One region of the Streptomyces melanosporofaciens genome, then DNA from elsewhere that is predicted to be linked to it. Evidence: riboswitches for the same ligand, from Rfam matches in the RefSeq annotation. Region 1 holds a riboswitch; the other holds the start of a gene.
The links. Region 1 has a riboswitch for glycine ahead of gcvP (aminomethyl-transferring glycine dehydrogenase). Riboswitches for the same ligand answer to the same signal wherever they lie in the genome.
Positions count from the first base shown of each region.

Region 2: another riboswitch for glycine. It lies ahead of gcvT (glycine cleavage system aminomethyltransferase GcvT); the one in region 1 lies ahead of gcvP (aminomethyl-transferring glycine dehydrogenase).

Region 1 is NZ_FNST01000002.1:9,067,698-9,078,361, forward strand. Features, by position in the region: gene BLV72_RS41415 (DUF881 domain-containing protein) at 1-620, shown strand, start outside; gene BLV72_RS41425 (double zinc ribbon and FHA domain-containing protein) at 751-1,578, shown strand; gene ftsR (transcriptional regulator FtsR) at 1,596-2,348, shown strand; gene BLV72_RS41435 (bifunctional nuclease family protein) at 2,401-2,874, shown strand; gene BLV72_RS41440 (MerR family transcriptional regulator) at 3,042-3,668, shown strand; gene BLV72_RS52270 (DNA polymerase IV) at 3,795-6,092, shown strand; gene BLV72_RS41450 (PRC-barrel domain-containing protein) at 6,068-6,385, opposite strand; glycine riboswitch at 6,510-6,607, shown strand; glycine riboswitch at 6,609-6,733, shown strand; gene gcvP (aminomethyl-transferring glycine dehydrogenase) at 6,799-9,714, shown strand; gene BLV72_RS41460 (DUF5999 family protein) at 9,845-10,051, opposite strand; gene BLV72_RS41465 (hypothetical protein) at 10,315-10,664, opposite strand, start outside.
Region 2 is NZ_FNST01000002.1:4,951,166-4,961,829, reverse strand. Features, by position in the region: gene BLV72_RS24370 (ABC transporter permease) at 1-170, opposite strand, end outside; gene BLV72_RS24365 (enhanced serine sensitivity protein SseB C-terminal domain-containing protein) at 588-1,382, opposite strand; gene BLV72_RS24360 (enhanced serine sensitivity protein SseB) at 1,495-2,301, opposite strand; partial or broken gene BLV72_RS24355 (AAA family ATPase) at 2,582-3,219, opposite strand; glycine riboswitch at 3,449-3,558, shown strand; gene gcvT (glycine cleavage system aminomethyltransferase GcvT) at 3,728-4,855, shown strand; gene gcvH (glycine cleavage system protein GcvH) at 5,116-5,496, shown strand; gene glyA (serine hydroxymethyltransferase) at 5,522-6,787, shown strand; gene BLV72_RS24335 (L-serine ammonia-lyase) at 6,886-8,268, shown strand; gene BLV72_RS24330 (carboxymuconolactone decarboxylase family protein) at 8,318-8,956, shown strand; gene BLV72_RS24325 (RNA polymerase sigma-70 factor) at 8,953-9,810, shown strand; gene mca (mycothiol conjugate amidase Mca) at 9,767-10,664, opposite strand, start outside.

The sequences.
Region 1 (10,664 bases):
TCGCCATCCAGGTGCGCTCGACCAACGAGAACAGCGTGCTGCGCGGCGCCCGGCAGGAGGACCTGGTCCGGATCCTCGACGAGCTGGACTCCCGCACCCAGCGGCTCCAGGACGAGAAGCGACGGCTGGAGAACCAGCGCACCGAGCTGGAGAACAGCTCGGACCAGGCCGAGGAGGCCCGCAAACAGACGCTTCAGAAGGAGCAGCAGCTGGGCGTGCTCGCGGGTACGGTGGCAGCACAAGGTCCTGGCATCACGATCACCATCGACGACTCCCGGGGCTCCGTGGAGTCGGACATGCTGCTCGACACGGTGCAGGAGCTGCGCGCGGCGGGCGCCGAGGCGATCCAGATCGGCAAGGTGCGAGTGGTCGCCGGCACCTACTTCGCGGACAGCGGTGGCGCGATCCAGATCGATGGACGGAAAGTGACGCAACCGTATGTTGTGAAGGTGATCGGCAAGCCGGAAGATCTGGAGCCGGCGCTGAACATCCCCGGCGGGGTGGTGCAGAGCCTGGAGAAGGAGCAGGCCACTGTGTCCGTGCGGCGGGAGAAGAAGATCGTTGTGGATGCCTTGCGATCGGCGAAGCGGCCTGACTACGCTCGGTCGTCATCACGGTGAGGCGGTTCGAAATGAGGGTCTCTCGGGGAGACCATGTGGACGCGGGGGGTCAACGCACCAGAAGATCCGCGCGTGATGGAAACTGTCTGGTGGTCACGGACGTTGTGAGGATGTCCGGACCGTCTGGTGTGTGCATCGAGGGTTTGTCCTGCCCCACGGGCGGGTCTGTTTCAGTCAAGGGGAATCGCCCGTGAAGTTGTTCGGGAAGTTGTTCGGCAAGAGTGCCCGCCAGGATGGCGGCAGCAGTACCGCTCGCCACCGCGCCTCGCGTGCCGCGGAGGAGAGCGGAGGGGGGACCGAGGAGCGCCCGCTGTTCCGGGACCAGGTCGGCTCCCAGGGCGAGTCTGTTGACCCCTCCGCGACCGGCCCCATAGGTTTCCAGGAGCCATCGGCCGCTCACAGTGGTGGAGGGTTCGGCTTGCCTGTCTGTCAGCGGTGCGGCCACCGGAACGCGGAGGCCAGCCGGTTCTGTTCCAATTGCGGCGCCCCGCTGCGGGGCGGCGCCCCCTCCGAGCGTGCCTCGGAGACCACCTCCACCATTTCGATCTCGGGTCTCGAGGCGTACGACTCCGAGGTGACCGGGCAGACGCCGCTGCCGTCGCTCAGCCCGGAGGCGCAGGCCGCCGTCGAGGCGCTGCCGATGGGATCGGCGCTGCTGGTCGTCCGCCGCGGGCCGAACTCGGGCAGTCGCTTCCTGCTGGACAGTGATGTCACCACGGCGGGCCGTCACCCGCAGAGCGACATCTTCCTGGACGATGTGACGGTCTCCCGCCGCCATGTGGAGTTCCGGCGCGGCCAGGACGGCAGCTTCACCGTCTCGGACGTCGGCAGCCTCAACGGGACGTACCTCAACCGGGAGCAGATCGACGCGCCGGTGGTGCTGGCCAGCGGCGACGAGGTGCAGATCGGTAAGTACCGGCTGGTCTTCTACCCGAGCCAGCGGGGCGTCGGCATCTGACCCGTCAGGGGAGGTCCATGCTTCAGACACCGTCGGGCGGTGCCGGTACCGGCACCGCCCCCACGGGCAGCCGGTCGATGAGCATCGGCACCGTGCTGAATCTGTTGCGGGACGAGTTCCCCGAGGTCACCATCTCCAAGATCCGCTTCTTGGAGTCGGAAGGTCTGGTCGAGCCGCGGCGGACGCCCTCCGGCTATCGCAAATTCAGCCGGCGGGATGTGGAGCGGCTCGGCCATATCCTCCGGATGCAGCGTGACCACTACCTGCCGCTCAAGGTCATCCGGGAGCATCTGGACGCCTTGGATCGGGGCGAGCCGTTGCAGCTTCCTGCCGTTCCGCAGGGAGCACGGCAGCCCGGTGCGCTCGACGGCGGTACCGGGGCGGCCGCGGACGGCCCCACGGCCGCCCGGCTGGGCCGTGCCGAGCTGCTGGCAACGGCCGAGGTCAGCGAGGTGCAGCTGGCCGAATGGGAGTCGTACGGGCTGCTCGCGCCGACCGCGGACGGCGGGTACGACATCGAGGCGGTGACCGTCGCCCGGCTCATCGCCGAACTTGGTCGTTTCGGCCTGGAACCACGTCATCTGCGAATCATGAAAGCCTCCGCCGAGCGCGAGGCCGGCATGGTCGAGCAGGTGGTCGCTCCGCTGCGGTTGCATAGAAACCCGCAGACCAGAGCGCATGCGGAGGCCAGTGTGCGGGAGCTTGCCACCCTCTCCGTACAGCTGCACGCGGCGCTGGTGCGGTCGGCTCTGAGGGTCCAGGAGCGGTGATCGACCGGGCCCCGACTATCCAAACCGGCCGGGCACGTCCTAGGGTTGCTGTGTGAACGAGCTCGACGTCGTGGGTGTCCGGGTGGAAATGCCCTCCAACCAACCGATCGTGCTCCTGCGTGAAGTGGGAGGCGACCGGTACCTCCCCATCTGGATCGGACCAGGTGAGGCGACCGCGATTGCCTTCGCTCAGCAGGGCATGGCTCCGGCGCGCCCGCTGACCCATGATCTTTTCAAAGACGTACTCGAAGCGGTCGGCCAGCAGCTGACGGAGGTCCGGATCACGGATCTGCGCGAGGGGGTCTTCTACGCGGAGCTGGTCTTCGCCAGCGGCGTGGAGGTCAGTGCCCGGCCGTCCGACGCCATAGCGCTCGCGCTGCGCACCGGAACGCCGATCTACGGCAGCGACGGCGTGCTGGACGACGCCGGTATCGCGATCCCGGACGAGCAGGAGGACGAGGTGGAGAAGTTCCGCGAGTTCCTCGACCAGATCTCGCCCGAGGACTTCGGAACCAGCAGCCAGTGAACGGTATGCCGGTCCTCGCTCGCGCATTCGAGTAGCCTTTCCCGGACGAGGGACACGGGAAACCACCCTTAGGGTGATTATCACTCGGCGTGCCGAGTGTGGCGATCGTTGACGCACCCCGGGTGACTGCCTACCTTCAAGATGGCAGGTCGAGGACGGAGGTCGGCGTGAGAAGCACCGGCGACGGCACGGCAGCCGGCGGTCCGTATACGCTCCAGGGGAGCGCACCGGCCGATCCGGCTTTGAAGGCTCGGGTCGCGGCACAGGCAGCACCGCCGCGTGAGCCCGCCGCGGGGGAGACGGAGCGGGTCGGGTACCGCGGACCCACCGCATGCGCGGCCGCGGGCATCACCTACCGCCAGCTCGACTACTGGGCCCGGACGGGCCTGGTGGAGCCGAGCGTCCGGCCCGCGTACGGCTCGGGCAGCCAGCGGCTCTACAGCTTCCGGGACGTGGTCGTCCTCAAGATTGTGAAGCGGCTGCTGGACACCGGCGTATCGCTGCAGAACATCCGGGCTGCGGTGACCCATCTGCGTGCCCGGGAGCTCGACGACCTGGCCCAGATGACGCTGATGAGCGACGGCGCGACCGTCTACGAGTGCACCTCGCCCGATGAGGTCGTGGACCTCCTCCAGGGCGGTCAGGGTGTCTTCGGGATCGCCGTGGGCGTCGTCTGGCGGGATGTCGAGAGGGCGCTGTCCCAGCTGCACGGCGAGCGGGTGGACACGGGTGAGACGCTGATCCGGCACAACCCCACCGATGAGCTCGCGGCGCGTCGTAACCGGGCCGGTTGAGCGCTCGTCCTTTCGTCGGGCGCCGTTCGCCAGGCGCCGCCCCGGACGTGAGCCGAGCGGCGCCCCGGGCCCGCCTCCGGGCCGTCGTGCCGCCCATTGTCAGTGGGGTGCGGCAGCATCGTAGGTGTGAGGGGTGCGCCGACGATTCTCCATCTGGACATGGATGCCTTCTACGCCTCGGCGGAGCAGGCATCCAAGCCCAGCCTGCGCGGTAAGCCGGTGATCGTCGGGGGTCTGGGGCCGCGTGGCGTGGTCGCCACGGCCTCCTACGAGGCCCGGGTGTTCGGGGTGCACTCGGCCATGGCGATGGCCCAGGCCCGCCGCCTGTGTCCGAACGCGGCGTTCCTCATCCCCCGCTTCACCCTCTACCGCACGGTGAGCGACGCGGTCATGACCCTGCTGCACACGCTCTCGCCGCTGGTGGAGCCGCTCAGTCTGGACGAGGCGTTCGTCGATCTGGAGGCGGGCGGCACCGAGCCCACCGTGGGGGCGGCGCGCGCCGTGGGGGAGCGGCTGCGGGCCGACATCAAGGCGGCCACCGGGCTGACCGGCTCGGTGGGGCTCGCCGGATCCAAGATGCTCGCCAAGATCGCTTCGGAGCAGGCCAAGCCCGACGGCATGGTGGTCATCGACCCGGGGACGGAGCGCGAGCTGCTCGGCCCCATGTCGGTGCGGACGCTCCCGGGCGTCGGCCCCGCCACGGCGGAGACGCTGCGCCGGGCCGGGATCCACACCGTGGCCGAGACGCGGGAGGCGGGCGAGGCCGAGTTGGTGCGGCTGCTGGGCCGGGCCCACGGAGCGTCGCTGTTCCTGATGGCCGAGGGCCGGGACGAGCGGCCCGTCGTCGCCGAGCGGGACGCCAAGTCCATCTCGGTGGAGGACACCTTCGACGTCGACCTCACCGACCGCACCCGGGTGCAGCTGGAGATCGCACGGCTCGCCGACCGCTGTGTGCGGCGGCTGCGCGAGGCGGGCCGCTCGGGGCGGACGGTCGTGATCAAGGTGCGGCGGTACGACTTCTCCACGTTGACCCGTTCGGAGACCCTGCGCGGGCCGACCGACGATCCGGGGGTGGTGCGGGAGGCCGCGGCGCGGCTGATCGACGGCGTGGACACCACGGCGGGTGTGCGGCTGTTGGGGGTCGGGGTCAGCGGTCTGGCGGACTACACCCAGGAGGATCTCTTCGCGCAGGCCGCGCAGGCCGCGCAGGCCGCGCAGGCGGCCCATGAGGCCCTGGGGGACGCCCGGCGCGTGCCGGGGCCCGAGGGGCCGGATCGTGTGGGAGAGGGCGCGGGAGAGGCTTCTGGGGACGCTGAGAAGCCGCGCCACTGGCTGCCGGGCTCCGATGTGCGGCACGCCGAGTACGGGGCTGGCTGGGTGCAGGGGAGCGGGGTGGGCCGGGTGACCGTGCGCTTCGAGGAGCCGTGGTCGCGGCCGGGGCGGGTGCGGACGTTCGCGGTGGACGACCCGGCGCTGGAGCCGACCGAACCGCTGCCCCTGCTGCGACCGGACGCGGATGCGGCTCCGGGCCTGGACGCGATCCCGGGGGAGGCCGCGACCCTGGACGCGGACGCGGCTCCCGACGTGGACCCGGACCCGGACGTCGGCGCGGACCCGGGCCCGGACGCGGATCTGGCCCCGGACCCGGCCGTGGGTCCGGACCCGGACGCGAACCCGACCGTGGAGGAGGTTGCGGGCCCGGTCCCGGAGGGCGCCGCGAGCCCGGGCCCGGACGTGGCCCGGGAGGCGGCCCCGGACCCGGACTCGATCCCGGGAGAGGCTGTGGACCTGGTCTCGGAGGACGCCGCGTGCCTGCGCGCTGACGTGGCCCGGGAGGAGGTCGCGGACCCGGTCTCGGAGGAGGCTGCCGGCCCGATCCCGGAGGACGCCGCGGGTCCGTGCTTCGACGTGGCCCCGGAGGCGGCTTCGGACCTGGCCCCGGACGGGACCACGGGCCGGGAGGGAACCACGGGCCTGAACGTGGGGGAGCGCATAGCCCCGGGCCAAGAGCAGACCGAGGGTGACCTGGCCCCGGGACCGGGTGGACCGGATGGACTGGCCCCGAGCCCGGATGGCGGACCCGAGCGGGAGCGGACCCCAGGCCATATGCAGGGCCACGGCCCGTGCCGCGAGCGGGCCCCGGGACCGGAGGGCCTGGCCCCGGGCGCGTATGACCTGGCCGCGGGGCCGGACGGCCTGGCCGAGGGCGCTGATGATCTGGCCCCGGGATTCGGCGGCGGACCCGAGCGGGGGCAGGTCCTGAGCCACGAGCAGGGCCAGAGCCCAGGTGACATGCAGGGCCACGGCCCAAGCCGCGACCAGGCCCCGTGCCGCGAGCAGGCCCCGGGACACAAACAGGCCGCCCCAGGCCACGAGCAGGGTCGGCCCCAGGCCCAAGGTCAGCCCGTGACGTCCAGCCCGTAGTGGTGGTAGAGCTGCAGCTCCTGCTCGGGGGAGAGGTGGCGGCCGACGCCGAAGTCCGGGGCGTCCTTGATCAGTGTTCGGTCGTACGGCACCCGCAGGGTGTCGCCGACGACCTCGCTCGGTTCGAGCGGCACGAAGACGTCCCGGCTGAACAGCCCGGTGCGTACGGCCGCCCATTCGGGCTCGCCGGTCGCGTCGTCGAGATAGACCTCGTCCACGGTGCCGATCTTGGAGCCCTCGCGGTCGAATGCCTTGCGGCCGATCAGGGTCCGCGGGTCGATATCGGTCTGCACGCTCTCTCCCACAGGTGGCAAGTGGCCATTGATACCTACAAAAAGGCACATCGCCGTGCTCGGCCACTCGAACGCCGGCGACCGTCCCCCACGGTAGAACCGCTGGTACGCTGACTGTGGCTGTAAACCCCGTGCGGGAGAGTCCTCCGCCGACGCTGTCGGAGGCGCCGAAGGAGCAAACCCTCCCCGGAATCTCTCAGGCACACGTACCGTGCGGGTGAGGTCACTCTGGAAAGCAGGGCGGGCCACGGGCGAGCAGAGCCCCGGAACCCCTCCTCACCGACGGTGAAAACCGGTCAGGCGGTATGTGGACCGGTGAAGCTCTCAGGTTGAGATGACAGAGGGGGAGGCCGTCCGGGCACCCGCGCCGCGGTGCCCCTCGCCGGTCGTTACAGACCAGGAGGCCCCCGCAGATGACCGCCAATCGCATCGCACTCTCCGACTTGGAACGCGGTACTCCGTTCGAGCAGCGCCATATCGGCCCCGACGGCGAGGCGCAGGCCAAGATGCTCGCCCACGTCGGCTTCGGCTCGCTGGACGAGCTCACCGAGGCCGCCGTACCGGAGGTCATAAAGAGCACCGAGGCGCTGGATGCGCTGCCCCCGGCCCGCAGCGAGCCGGAGGTCATCGCCGAGCTGCGCGGGCTCGCCGACCGCAACCAGGTGCTGCCGTCGATGATCGGTCTCGGCTACTACGGCACCCACACCCCGCCGGTGATCCTGCGCAATGTGCTGGAGAACCCCGCCTGGTACACCGCGTACACGCCCTACCAGCCGGAGATCTCCCAAGGCCGGCTCGAGGCCCTGCTCAACTTCCAGACCGTGGTCGCCGATCTGACCGGGCTGCCCACGGCCGGTTCCTCGCTGCTGGACGAGGCCACCGCGGCCGCCGAGGCGATGGCGCTGTCGCGGCGCGTCGGCAAGGTCAAGGAGGGCGTCTTCCTGGTCGACGCCGAGTGTCTGCCGCAGACCGTCGCGGTCCTGCGGACCCGCGCCGAGCCGACCGGTGTCGAGGTCGTCGTCGCCGATCTGACCGAGGGCATTCCGGACGAGATCGCCGAGCGCGGGGTCTTCGGCGTACTGCTGCAGTACCCGGGCGCCTCCGGCGTGGTGCGCGATCCGCGGCCGGTCATCGAGCGCGCCCATGAGCTGGGCGCCGTCGTCACCGTCGCCGCCGATCTGCTCGCGCTCACCCTGCTCACCTCGCCCGGCGAACTGGGCGCGGACATCGCGGTGGGCAACAGCCAGCGATTCGGCGTCCCGATGGGCTTCGGCGGACCGCACGCCGGGTTCATGTCGGTGCGCGACGCCTACGCCCGCAACCTTCCCGGCCGGCTGGTCGGGGTCTCCGTGGACGCCGACGGCGACAAGGCGTACCGGCTGGCGCTGCAGACCCGTGAGCAGCACATCCGCCGGGAGAAGGCCACCAGCAACATCTGCACCGCTCAGGTGCTGCTGGCCGTGATGGCCGGGATGTACGCCGTCTACCACGGCCCGGACGGGCTCGCCGCGATCGCTCGCCGTACTCACCGCTACGCCTCGGTGCTCGCCGAGGGGCTGCGGGCCGGCGGTGTCGAGGTGGTGCACGGCGCGTTCTTCGACACCCTCACCGCGCGGGTGCCGGGCCGGGCCGCCGAGGTCGTCGCCGCGGGCCGGGAGGCCGGGGTCAACCTCCGGCTGACCGACGCCGACCACGTCGGCATCGCCTGCGACGAGACCACCGCCCGTGCGCAGCTCGCCGCCGTGTGGTCCGCCTTCGGGGTGGACGGCGGAAACGGCGACGCCACCGGGATCCCCGGCATCGACGAGCTGGACGCCGCGGCGCCGGACGCGCTGCCCGCGGCCCTGCTGCGCCACGACGGCTATCTGGCCCACCCGGTCTTCCACCAGCACCGCTCCGAGACGGCGATGCTGCGCTATCTGCGGCGGCTGGCCGACCGGGACTACGCCCTGGACCGGGGCATGATCCCGCTCGGCTCCTGCACCATGAAGCTCAACGCGACCACCGAGATGGAGCCGGTCACCTGGCCCGAGTTCGGCGCGCTGCACCCCTTCGCACCGGCCGAGCAGGCCCAGGGCTATCTGACCCTGATCCGTGAGCTGGAGGAGCGGCTGGCCGAGGTCACCGGCTATGACAAGGTCTCCCTGCAGCCGAACGCCGGATCCCAGGGCGAGCTCGCCGGGCTGCTCGCGGTGCGCGCCTATCACCGCGCCAACGGGGACACCCAGCGCACCGTCTGCCTGATCCCGTCCTCCGCGCACGGCACCAACGCCGCCAGCGCCGTGATGGCCGGCATGAAGGTCGTCGTGGTCAAGACCGGTGAGGACGGCGAGATCGACACCGGCGACCTGCGCGCCAAGATCGAGAAGCATGGTGCCGAACTGGCCGTGCTGATGGTCACCTACCCCTCCACCCACGGTGTGTTCGAGGGGCACATCACCGAGATCTGCGCGGCCGTGCACGATGCGGGCGGCCAGGTCTACGTGGACGGCGCCAACCTCAACGCGCTGGTCGGGCTCGCCGAGCCGGGCCGGTTCGGCGGCGATGTCTCGCATCTGAACCTGCACAAGACCTTCTGCATCCCGCACGGCGGTGGCGGCCCCGGCGTCGGTCCGGTCGCGGTGCGCGAGCACCTGGCGCCCTACCTCCCCAACCATCCGCTGCAGCCCGCCGCAGGGCCGGCCACCGGCGTCGGCCCGGTCTCGGCCGCGCCGTGGGGCTCCGCGGGGATCCTGCCGATCTCCTGGGCGTACATCCGGCTGATGGGCGCCGAGGGGCTGCGCCGCGCGACCCAGGTCGCGGTGCTCGGCGCCAACTACGTTGCCAAGCGTCTCGAGCCGCACTACCCGGTGCTCTACACCGGCCCCGGCGGCCTGGTGGCCCATGAGTGCATCGTGGATCTGCGGCCGCTGACGAAGGCCACCGGCGTGACGGTCGACGATGTGGCCAAGCGCCTGATCGACTACGGCTTCCACGCGCCGACGATGTCGTTCCCCGTCGCCGGGACGCTGATGATCGAGCCGACCGAGAGCGAGGACCTGGCGGAGCTGGACCGGTTCTGCCAGGCGATGATCGCCATCCGGGCCGAGATCGAGAAGGTCGGCTCCGGCGAGTGGGCCAAGGAGGACAACCCGCTCCGGAACGCCCCGCATACGGCGGCGTCGCTGACCGGGGAGTGGGACCACCCGTACTCCCGGGAGGAAGCGGTCTTCCCGGCCGGGGTCTCGGCGGCCGACAAGTACTGGCCGCCGGTGCGGCGGATCGACGGGGCCTACGGAGACCGTAACCTCGTCTGCTCCTGCCCGCCGCTGGAGTCCTACGAGGGCTGAGGACCAGCCCTCGGAATTCGGAGACTCGCAGACGCGTCAATGGGGCCGGTGCGGCGGATACGCCGGGCCGGCCCCTGCGGGTACGTGCCGTCGACGGCGGGTCAGGCCGTGGTGACGGTGTGGGCGGCCGTCAGGCCGCGGTGACGATGTGCTCGGAACCCCGCGGCCGGCAGGGTGCGATGACGCGCCCGTCCGGCAGCAGCTCACCGGTGTCCTCGAAGAGCAGGACGCCGTTGCACAGCAGGCTCCATCCCTGCTCCGGGTGGTGCGCCACCAGATGGGCGGCCTCCCGGTCGGCGGAGTCGGCTGACGGGCAGGGTGGTTGATGCTGGCACATGACAGGGTTCTTTCGCTGCGGAGTGGTGAAGGTCCTGCGGCTCGCTGCGGCGTTCATGCCGCCCCCCGTGGTTTGAGTCGGTCGATTGCTCCAGTGTTGCCCTACGGCCTGGAATCCGCAGGGATTTCGCGGTACCGGTCTCGCTAGATAATGACGCATCACCCGTCCGGACGGTTCATCGCCGCCGGACTGTTACGAGGATGCTGCGGAGCGCCCCGTGACCCGGCGGTCACGGGGCGCTCCCAACCTGACGGAGGCCCAGGTCAGGCGGGTGAGCCAAGCAAGGGGGCCCGGGTGAGCCGGTGGGTGAGGAGCGGCAGCAGATCCGTTGCGCGATGCGCCCGGTGGGGTGCGATCCCCGGTGGGGCCGGGGCGAGCGGTACCAACAGGTCCCCCGCGCCGAGGCCGCCTTCGGCGCCGTCCGCCGCGAGGTCGCCGTGCAGCCAGAGCGTGACCATGTAGAGCTCGGGGATGGACAGCAGCCGCGGTTGGTACGCCGAGGGCAGCGACTCGGCCTGGCTCAGGGCGAGTTCGGCCGAGCTGACATAGGGGCCCTCGGAGAAGTGTGAGAAGGCCCAGCCGTCGGCTGTGAGCATCGCCTCGGCGGCGGCCA
Region 2 (10,664 bases), 4.1 Mb from region 1:
AAGACGACAACGATGCCACCCGCCAGCGCGAGCTTGTCCCGCTTCAGGCGTGTCCAGGCGATCTGCCGCAGCGATCTGCCTTCGACGGACGCTTTGACCACATCCGCCGCTACATCGGCAGTCGCCACCGGATCGCTGTCCGTGCTCGTGCCGTGCAATGGTGCCGTCATCGTGGTGGAGACCCCTCTCGACCGGTGGTGACCGGCCCACGACTCGCCGCTGTGGCGGCTTCGTTCACAACCCGGGTGAAAGTCGCGTTCTGGTACGGAACCTTCTCGGAAGGGGTCGTACGCAGGAACCGCACCCCTTGGAGCGGGAGTCTTCAACGCGTTTGTGATCACCCGCCAGTACTCCCGGGCAATGGATGCCTAACCGTGATGTGAGGAGTACCGCTCCGCTATACGGACGGTCGCGACACGAGAACGCAGCAGTAACCTCGCGCCCGCTATGGGATGTTCGGCCCCAAAGGCCCGGAAGGCCGGGTGGGCAATCCCGTCAATCGGTGCGCGGAGCAGCGGGTCGGTGGCGGATCGGCGGATCGGCGGGTCGGAACGGAGGGATCGGTACCGGCTCGCCGAGGCTGCGGATCAGTAGGCGGGACGCGGCGGCGGGTAGCCGTAGCCGTAGGACGGCGCGGCGGGGGCGGTGCCATAGGCGTCGCGGTCGAAGAAGGGCCGGGCGTTGGCCCGCATCCACAGGGCGACGGGGTCGTACTCGTCGGAGAGCGCGACCGTGGAGACCGGCAGCCCGTCCGGCACGGCGGTGATCGACTGCTCCATCATCACCCGCACCGACTGCACCGCCGGTGGGCTGCTGTCGTAAAGATCCAGCCCGATGGCCAGATACGGAGCGCCCAGCGCGGGCTGCACCCAGACCCGCCGCAGCGACCGCACGGCGGTGGTGCGATGCGCGTTCTGCCCCAGCAGGGCGTAGAACTGCGGGATGTCGATGGCGGGTTCGCTCAGCCGCAGCGGCCCGGCGGGCAGCCGGTCCAGACCGCCCGCGATCCGGCGCAGATCCGGCCACGGGATGCCCACTCCGCCGCCGCGGGCGTGGGGGTTGAGCCAGAGGCCATAGCGGTCGCGGTAGAGCGAGTCGGCGATGAGGCGTCCGTCGACCACCTCATGCGCACGGTTCCAGCCACTGGCGGCCAGTTCCTGTGCGGAGGTCACGCACGGGGCGTAACCGAGGCCGTCCACATCCATGTTCCCGTACTGGGCCTCGGGCGTGCCGGGCGCACCGTGCCACAGCAGCATCCAGACCTGGCCCTCGCCGATGGCCTGCAGCAGCGCCTCGTAGGCGTCGTACCGGCCGGGAGCGACCTGCTGCAACGCTCGCTCAACCTGGCCGGCCGCCGCCCCCCAATCCGCGCCCGCGCTCACCTGGGTCCGCCCCTTCTCTCGCCCTTGTCCCGCACCTCACCGGGGAGCGTGCTCGCACCCCTCCTGGTCATCAAACCAGCTTACGGGCCCCCGTAGCGGACCCTGGGGTGAGTCACAGATCACGGTCGTAGAACGGCCGTACGCGCCCCATCATCCAGTCGACCACCGGATCCCCCTGCGCCACGTCCAGCAGCACCAGCTGGACCTTCCACCGCACGGGCACCACGCCGAGGGCGCGGCCCAGCGCGTCCACCGCCCGCGCCTGGCCCTCGGGGCCGGGGGCGTCCAACTGCACGCCGACGAAGAGCGCCGGCTCGTCGCCCTCGACGCTGGCCAGCGCGCGCCGGGCGGTCCGCACCCCGGTGCCCTTGGCGAACTCGATCCCGGCGGCGGCCAGGAAGTCCACCGGCTCGTCCTGCCAGTCCGGTTCGAAGAGCCGCACCCGCCCACCTGTCGCCGGGCCGTCGAGCTCGCTACGGCCGGCACGGCACAGCTCCCGGACGGCGGGCGGAGGCAGCGGTACGACCACCGCACCACCGGGGTTCACCGCGATGCCGAGCTGGGGCGGCAGGCCGCGGGCGAACTCCACGGCCGGGGCGATGGTGAAGGACATATGGGAGCCGACGAGCTGCAGGAACTGCTGCTCGGAGCTGAACACCGGGACATACGCGGCGCCCTCGATCTCCACCGTGGGCAGATCGAGGCTCGGGCTGCCCGGGCCACCGCCGTTGGGCAGCGGAACCCAGACATGGCTGCGGGAGAGTGTCTCGACGATGCGCGCTCCGACCCCGGGGACGTCGATCGAGGCGGCCATCACCTCTTCGAGCTCATTGCCGGGAAACGCCGGAAACGCGGTCTGCGCGCCGTCGGGGAATCCTCCGTGAGCCGGGGCCATGCCGTACTGCTCCGGGAAGCTCATCTTCGTCCAACCGCCATCTCGTCCTACCTGCCCAAAGCACCCTAGCGGCTGGGCGGCCCGGGGCCGGCGGGGGCGGCGTCATCTCCACAGCACTTCCCCACCTCGCCCGGCCCCGCGCCGCCGTCACACTGGGTGATGCCCCGGTGGCCGATTTCCGGCCAAGGTCACCCGGCGTTTTCCCCTCGCCCCCGGGGAGGGGGAACACCCGTCTCCTCCGGTGCGGGGCCCGCTTCCGGTGCGGGGCCCGCTTCCGGTACGGGGCCCGCTTCCGGTGCGGGGCTCACTCGAAGGAGATGCAGCGCAGCTCGCTCGCGGTCGAGCGGTCCAGCAGCACCGCCGAGGCGCACCCCTCCGGGGCCGCCCCTCCTCCATCCCCTCGATGAGCCGCCGCATCGCGCGCCGATGCCGGCCGAAGGCATAGCCGGAGACCCCGCGACCTCGGGCGGCCTGGCCCTCCAGGGCCACCGTGGCGTCCACGTCCAGCAGCACCATATGGAGGCTGCGGCCCCGGCGCCGCGCGTCCCGGGCCAGCCAGCGGCGGACCCACGGCAGCGCGCCGCAGTCGTGCACCACGACGCTCACATCCGAGCGCAGTGCCCGGCGCAGCCCGGCGTAGTGGGCGTACCGGACCAGCGGGCGGTAGAGCGCGTACGGCAGCCAGCCGGGCATCCGGCGCTCCCACGCCTCCCGGGTGTTCTGCGAGTCCACCCGGATGACGACCGCGCCCGTCCCGTCCAGGAGGGGCACCGTCCGATTGATCAGCGTGCTCTTGCCGGCTCCCGGCAGCCCGGAGGCGACCAGCACGTCCCCCACCGGGAAGCGCAGCTCACGCCGGTCCGCACCGCCGCCTCGCACCGGGCCGCGCAGATCGTGCACCGCGATGCGCCGGCCGGGGATGGCCGTCGACCCGGAGGGCATGCGGCCACGCCGTGCCGGCAGGAGCCTTTGTGCGGTCTCGTATGTTCCCTGCCCATGCACCGTGATCGTCCTCCCAGGTCGGTCAACGCTGCTCGTACCCGCAGAGTGTCAAGAAAAGGTAATGTCCATCAAGGCTGCCTCTGCCCGATCCGGCCGGAGCCGCCCCGATCGGGGCTTCCTTTCTCGGCCACGCATGCGATGATGTGCGCGCAACTCCATACCGGCCGCTTGAATCCGCGCGGGAGAGTCCTTGGTCACCGGCAATGAGCCGGGTGCCCGGGGCGCCGAAGGAGCAAGTCCTCCCTTGAATCTCTCAGGCCCCGATACCGCGTGGACGAGGCAGATCTGAAAAGCGAGCCGCGGGCGCGGCTCCACCCAAGGTGCAAGCCGGGCCCCTTACGGGCGTCACGGCGAACCTCTCAGGTTCCGATGACAGATGGGGAGGACGCACGCGTCCTTGCCGTCCGTCCTCGCCGTCGCGCGACCCCGATCTCCTGGAGCCTGAATCGTGACCGACGCCCCGCCCACCCCACGCCGTACCGCGCTGGACGCACGGCACCGTGCGCTCGGCGCCACCATGACCGACTTCGCCGGCTGGGACATGCCGCTGCGCTACGGCAGTGAGCGCGACGAGCACACCGCGGTGCGCACCCGCGCCGGGCTCTTCGATCTCTCCCATATGGGTGAGATCTCTCTCATCGGTTCGCAGGCCGGGCAGGCCCTGGATCACGCACTGGTCGGCCGGCTGTCCGCGCTCGCCGTGGGCCGCGCCCGCTACACGATGATCTGCGACGACGAGGGCGGCATCCTGGACGACCTGATCGTCTACCGCCTCGGGGACGAGGAGTTCCTGGTCGTGGCCAACGCCTCCAACGCCCAGGTGGTGCTGGACGCGCTGACCGAGCGGGCCGGCGGTTTCGAGGCGACCGTAAGGGACGACCGCGACGCGTATGCGCTGATCGCAGTCCAGGGGCCCGAGTCCCCCGGGATCCTGGGGAGCCTGACCGACGCCGACCTGGAGGGGCTCAAGTACTACGCCGGGCTGCCGGGCACCGTCGCGGGCGTCCCCGCCATGATCGCCCGCACCGGCTACACGGGCGAGGACGGCTTCGAGCTGTTCCTGGCGCCGGACGACGCCGAGCGGGTCTGGGATGCGCTGACCGAGGCGGGCGCCCCGGTGGGCCTGGTGCCCTGCGGTCTGTCCTGCCGGGACACCCTGCGTCTCGAGGCGGGGATGCCGCTGTACGGGAACGAGCTGACCACCGACACCACCCCCTTCGACGCGGGGCTCGGCCGGGTGGTGAAGTTCGACAAGCCCGGCGACTTCGTCGGCCGCCGGGCCCTGGAGGCCGCGTCCCGTGAGGCGGACACCGTCAGCCCGCGCACCCTGGTCGGCCTGGTCGCCGAGGGCCGCCGGGTGCCGCGCGCCGGATACGCCGTGGTGGCCGCCGACGGCTCACAGATCGGCCGGGTCACCTCCGGCGCGCCCTCGCCGACGCTGGGCAAGCCGATCGCGATGGCGTACGTGGACCCGGAGTACGCGAAGCCCGGCACCGAGGGGGTCTCGGTGGACATCCGGGGCACCCGGGAGCCGTACGAGGTCGTGGCGCTCCCCTTCTACCGGCGCGAGCGCTGAGCGGTTCCGCCGCAACGCGTCGCGCCCCACCGGCGTCCTCCCATGGACCGGCACCGAGACCGTCGGCTGGACCGGCACCGAGTCCCTCGGCGCCGCATCCACCGGCGTCACGTCGCGCTGACACCGCACCCACCGGTGTCACACCGCGCAGGCACGCACCCCCCGGCGCCGCACCCCCCGGCACCGCACCCACCGGCGTCGCGTCCCACCAGCTAAGACCCGTTTCCCAAGCACTCCCCCGTATCCAGGAGAATCGGACCATGAGCAACCCCCAGCAGCTGCGCTACAGCAAGGAGCACGAGTGGCTGTCGGCCGCCGACGAGGACGGCGTGTCGACGATCGGCATCACCGAATTCGCGGCCAACGCGCTCGGCGATGTCGTCTATGTCCAGCTCCCGGACCTCGGCTCGACCGTCACCGCCGGTGAAACCTGCGGAGAGCTGGAGTCCACCAAGTCGGTCAGCGACCTGTACTCGCCGGTCTCCGGTGAGGTCACCGAGATCAACGAGGACGTGGTGAACGACCCGGCGCTGGTGAATTCCGCTCCCTTCGAGGGCGGCTGGCTGTTCAAGGTGCGGGTGACGGGCGAGCCGGAGGAGCTGCTCTCCGCCGACGCGTACACCGCCTTCGCCGAAAACTGACCCTCCTCTTCCGATCGGGACCCTGATGTCGCTTCTCAACAGCTCCCTGCACGAGCTCGACCCGGACGTCGCCGCCGCCGTCGACGCCGAACTCCACCGCCAGCAGTCCACCCTGGAGATGATCGCCTCGGAGAACTTCGCCCCGGCGGCGGTCATGGAGGCCCAGGGCTCGGTCCTGACCAACAAGTACGCCGAGGGCTACCCCGGCCGCCGCTACTACGGCGGCTGTGAGCATGTCGATGTGGTCGAGCAGATCGCCATCGACCGGGTGAAGGAGCTCTTCGGCGCCGAGGCGGCGAACGTCCAGCCGCATTCGGGCGCCCAGGCCAACGCGGCCGCGATGTTCGCCCTGCTCTCCCCCGGCGACACCATCCTGGGGCTGAACCTGGCGCACGGCGGTCATCTGACCCACGGCATGAAGATCAACTTCTCCGGCAAGCTCTACAACGTGGTGCCCTACCACGTGGACGCCGAGACCGGTCTGGTCGACATGGACGAGGTCGAGCGGCTGGCCAAGGAGCACCGCCCCAAGCTGGTGATCGCGGGCTGGTCGGCCTACCCCCGCCAGCTCGACTTCGCGGCCTTCCGGCGGATCGCGGACGAGGTCGGTGCGTACCTGATGGTCGACATGGCCCACTTCGCGGGTCTGGTGGCGGCCGGGCTGCACCCCTCGCCCGTACCGCACGCCCATGTGGTGACCACCACCACCCACAAGACCCTGGGCGGTCCGCGCGGTGGCGTGATCCTCTCCACCGCCGATCTGGCCAAGAAGATCAACTCGGCGGTCTTCCCGGGTCAGCAGGGCGGCCCGCTGGAGCATGTCATCGCGGCGAAGGCGGTCTCCTTCAAGGTCGCCGCGGGTTCGGCCTTCAAGGAGCGCCAGGAGCGCACGCTGGAGGGCGCCCGGATCCTCGCCGAGCGCCTGGCCCAGCCCGATGTGCGGGAGGTGGGCGTCGCCGTCCTGTCCGGCGGCACCGACGTCCATCTGGTCCTGGTCGATCTGCGCGACTCCGAACTGGACGGGAGGCAGGCCGAGGACCGGCTCCACGAGGTCGGCATCACGGTCAACCGCAACGCGATCCCGAACGACCCGCGGCCCCCGATGGTCACCTCGGGTCTGCGGATCGGCACCCCGGCGCTGGCCACGCGCGGTTTCGCCGCGGACGACTTCCGCGAGGTCGCCGACGTGATCGCGCAGACGCTCAAGCCGTCCTACGACGCGGAGGCGCTGAAGGCCCGGGTCACCGCCCTGGCCGACAAGCACCCGCTGTACACCCATCTGTCCGAGTAACCCCGGACACGGGGGCGCGCCCGCCCTGGCGCGCCCCCGCCGCACCACCCCCGCACGGCCCGCACGCCTCCCCCGCGTGCAGACGAAGGAGTCCCCCGGTGGCCATCTCCGTATTCGACCTCTTCTCGATCGGCATCGGCCCGTCCAGCTCGCACACCGTCGGCCCGATGCGGGCCGCGCGGATGTTCGTCCGCCGGCTGAAGAACGAGGGCCTGCTGGCCCACACCGCCTCCGTGCGCGCCGAGCTCTTCGGATCGCTGGGCGCCACCGGTCATGGCCATGGCACGCCGAAGGCCGTGCTGCTGGGTCTGGAGGGCAACTCCCCGCGCACCGTCGACGTCGAGGCGGCCGACGGTGAGGTGGAGCGCATTCGCACCACCAAGCGGCTGCGGCTGCTCGGCGCCGAGATCGGGTCCGGTCAGGAGATCGACTTCGACGCGTCGACCCAGCTGATCCTGCACCGCCGCCGCTCCCTGCCGTACCACGCCAACGGCATGACGCTGCTCGCGTACGACGCCGAGGGCCATCCGCTGCTGGAGAAGACCTACTACTCGGTCGGCGGCGGCTTCGTGGTGGACGAGGACGCGGTCGGCGAGGAGCGCATCAAGCTCGACGACACCGTCCTCACCCACCCCTTCCGCACCGGCGACGAACTGCTGCGGCTCTCCCAGGAGACGGGGCTGTCCATCTCGGCCCTGATGCTGGAGAACGAGAAGGCGTGGCGCACGGAGAAGGAGATCCGGGACGGCCTCCTGGAGATCTGGCACGTCATGGAGGCGTGCGTGGCGCGCGGCATGTCCCAGGAGGGCATCCTCCCCGGCGGCCTCAAGGTCCGCCGCCGCGCCGCCACCGCCGCCCGCGCCCTGCGCTCCGAGGGCGACCCGGCCGCCCGCGCCATGGAGTGGATCACCCTCTACGCCATGGCGGTCAACGAGGAGAACGCGGCGGGCGGACGCGTGGTCACCGCCCCCACCAACGGCGCGGCGGGCATCATCCCCGCCGTCCTGCACTACTACACGCGCTTCGTGCCGGGCGCCGACGAGGACGGCGTCATCCGCTTCCTCCTCGCGGCGGGCGCCATCGGCATGCTCTTCAAGGAGAACGCCTCGATCTCCGGCGCCGAGGTCGGCTGCCAGGGCGAGGTCGGCTCCGCCTGCTCCATGGCCGCCGGCGGCCTCGCCGAGGTCCTCGGCGGCTCCACCGAACAGGTGGAGAACGCCGCCGAGATCGGCATGGAACACAACCTCGGCCTCACCTGCGACCCCATCGGCGGCCTGGTCCAGATCCCCTGCATCGAGCGCAACGGCATGGCCTCGGTCAAGGCGGTCACCGCCGCGCGGATGGCCCTGCGCGGCGACGGCCGCCACCATGTCTCACTCGACAAGGTCATCAAGACGATGAAGCAGACGGGCGCCGATATGAAGGTCAAGTACAAGGAGACGGCGCGGGGCGGGCTCGCGGTGAACGTCATCGAGTGCTGAGGGCGGCGGCTCCGGCCGGGTCCGGCCGCTTCGGATGAGTGCCCGTCGGATGTCACACTCCGGCGCGCTGCTCTGTCGCACCTGCGGAAGGTCATTCGACCCCAGCCGCGACACGATGGAGAAGCCCGCCATGGCCCGTATCTCGCTCGCTCCGCCCAGCACGCTGCTCAACCGCATCGGCGCCTGGTACTCCCGGCGCACCTACGGCAAGGTGCTCGACCCCGGCCTGGCCATCGGTCACAACGGGCGGGTGCTGCTCACCTACGTCCGGCAGGAGCGCTCTGCCGCCAAGTGGAACCGCCTCGACCCGGGCCTCAAGCACCTCGCGGTCATGGCCGCGGCGGCCAGGATCAACTGCTCGTGGTGCATGGACTTCGGCCACTGGGAGGGCGACGCCCTCGGCCTCCCGATGGACAAGATCTCCAAGGTCCCGCAGTGGCGCGAGCACCAGGACGCCTTCACCGAACGGGAACTGCTCGTCCTGGACTACGCCGAAGCGATGACCGAAACCGAACCCCGCGTCACCGACGAGCTCGCGGCCACCCTGATCGAGCGGCTCGGCGAGGCCGCCTTCGTCGAACTCACCGCCATGGTCGCCCTGGAGAACTACCGCTCGCGCATCAACAGCGCCTTCGGCCTGACCAGCCAGGGCTTCTCGGACGCCTGCGAGGTACCGTCACGGACGTGATCGACGCGACCACCTTCGAACGCCACCGGCGGATGCTGTTCGGCATCGCCTACCGCATGCTCGGCAGCGTCGCCGATGCCGAGGACATGGTGCAGGACACCTGGCTGCGCTGCAGTCAGGTGACCACCCCTGTGGACAATCCGGTGGGCTATCTGGCCCGTACGGTCACCAACCTCGCGCTCAACCGGCTCACGTCCGCCGCCGCCACCCGCGAGCAGTACGTCGGCCCCTGGCTGCCCGAACCGCTGGTCACCCAGCCCGACGCCGGCGAGGAGGTGGAGCTGGCCGAGTCGGTCTCGCTCGCCCTGCTCGTCGTCCTCGAAACCCTCTCGCCGTTGGAGCGGGCGGTCTTCGTGCTCAAGGAGGTCTTCGGCTTCTCGTTCAAGGAGATCGCCGGAATGCTGGAGCGCGGCGAGGCGTCCGTACGCCAGGTGGGCCACCGGGCCAGATCACATGTCCAGGCCCGCCGACCGCGCTACGACACACCGGCCGAGGTGCGGCGCCAGGTCACCGATGAGTTCCTGGCCGCCTGCCTCGGCGGCGATCTCAACCGGATGATGGAGCTGCTCGCCCCCGACGTCACGGCGTGGAGCGACGGCGGCGGCAAGGTGAAGGCCGCCCTCCGCCCGCAGCAGGGCGCCGACAAGGTCGCCCGCTTCCTCGCCGCCGTCGTCAACCAGCCGATGGACGACCCCCAGGTGCACACGGTCGACGTCAACGGCCTCCCGGGATTGCTCATCACCGCCGCGGGCCGCCCGGACACCGTCGCCTGCGCCGAGGTCGAGGACGGGCGCATCACGGAGATCCGCATCATCCGCAACCCGGACAAGCTGCGGCATCTGCCGCCGCCGTAGTGCGCTGGGGGCGCCGCACACCGGCGAACAGGTCGTCCTCGGGAATCGCGACGTCGATGTCGACGTCCACGTCCACGTCCACGTGGGACCGGGCCAGGTGATAGTCCTCAGTGGGCCAGACCTCGCGCTCGATGTCACGATCATGAAGCATGAACCCGGCGTTCGGGTCGATCTGCGTGGCGTGCGCGAGCAGCGCCCGGTCCCTGGTCGCGAAGTACTCCGCGCACGGCACCCGCGTGGTGATCTCCAGCCCGGCCGCGGGCAGTCCGGCCAGCACCTCCCGCATGCCCGAGTCCATGCCCCGCGCGGTCATGGCGTCGTGCAAGGCCCGGAACCAGGGCCGCGACAAGCCGCCCTGGTAGTACAGCTTCAGTGGCCGCCAGGGCGAGCCCGCCTCGGGATGGCTGCCCGCCTCCCCCGCCGCGTCGAAGGCGGCGACCGTCACCTGATGGGTCCTGATGTGGTCCGGGTGCGGATAGCCGCCGGTCTCGTCGTACGTGACGACCACATGCGGGCGGAAGCTCCGCATCAGCCCCACCAGGCGCCCGGCCGCCTCCTCCAAGGACGCGAGCGCGAAGCAGCCCTCGGGCAGCGGCTCGCCCGGCCCCGGGAGCCCCGAGTCGACGAACCCCAGGAAGTGCTGCCGCACCCCCAGGATCCGGCGGGCCTCGGCCATCTCGACCCGCCGGATCGCGGCGAGGTCCTCCCGCACACCGGGCCGGTCCATGGCGGGGTTGAGCACATCGCCACGCTCCCCTCCGGTGCACGTGACCACCAGCACCTCCACCCCCTCGGCGGCGTACTTGGCCAGCGTGGCCGCGCCCTTGCTGGACTCGTCGTCGGGGTGGGCGTGC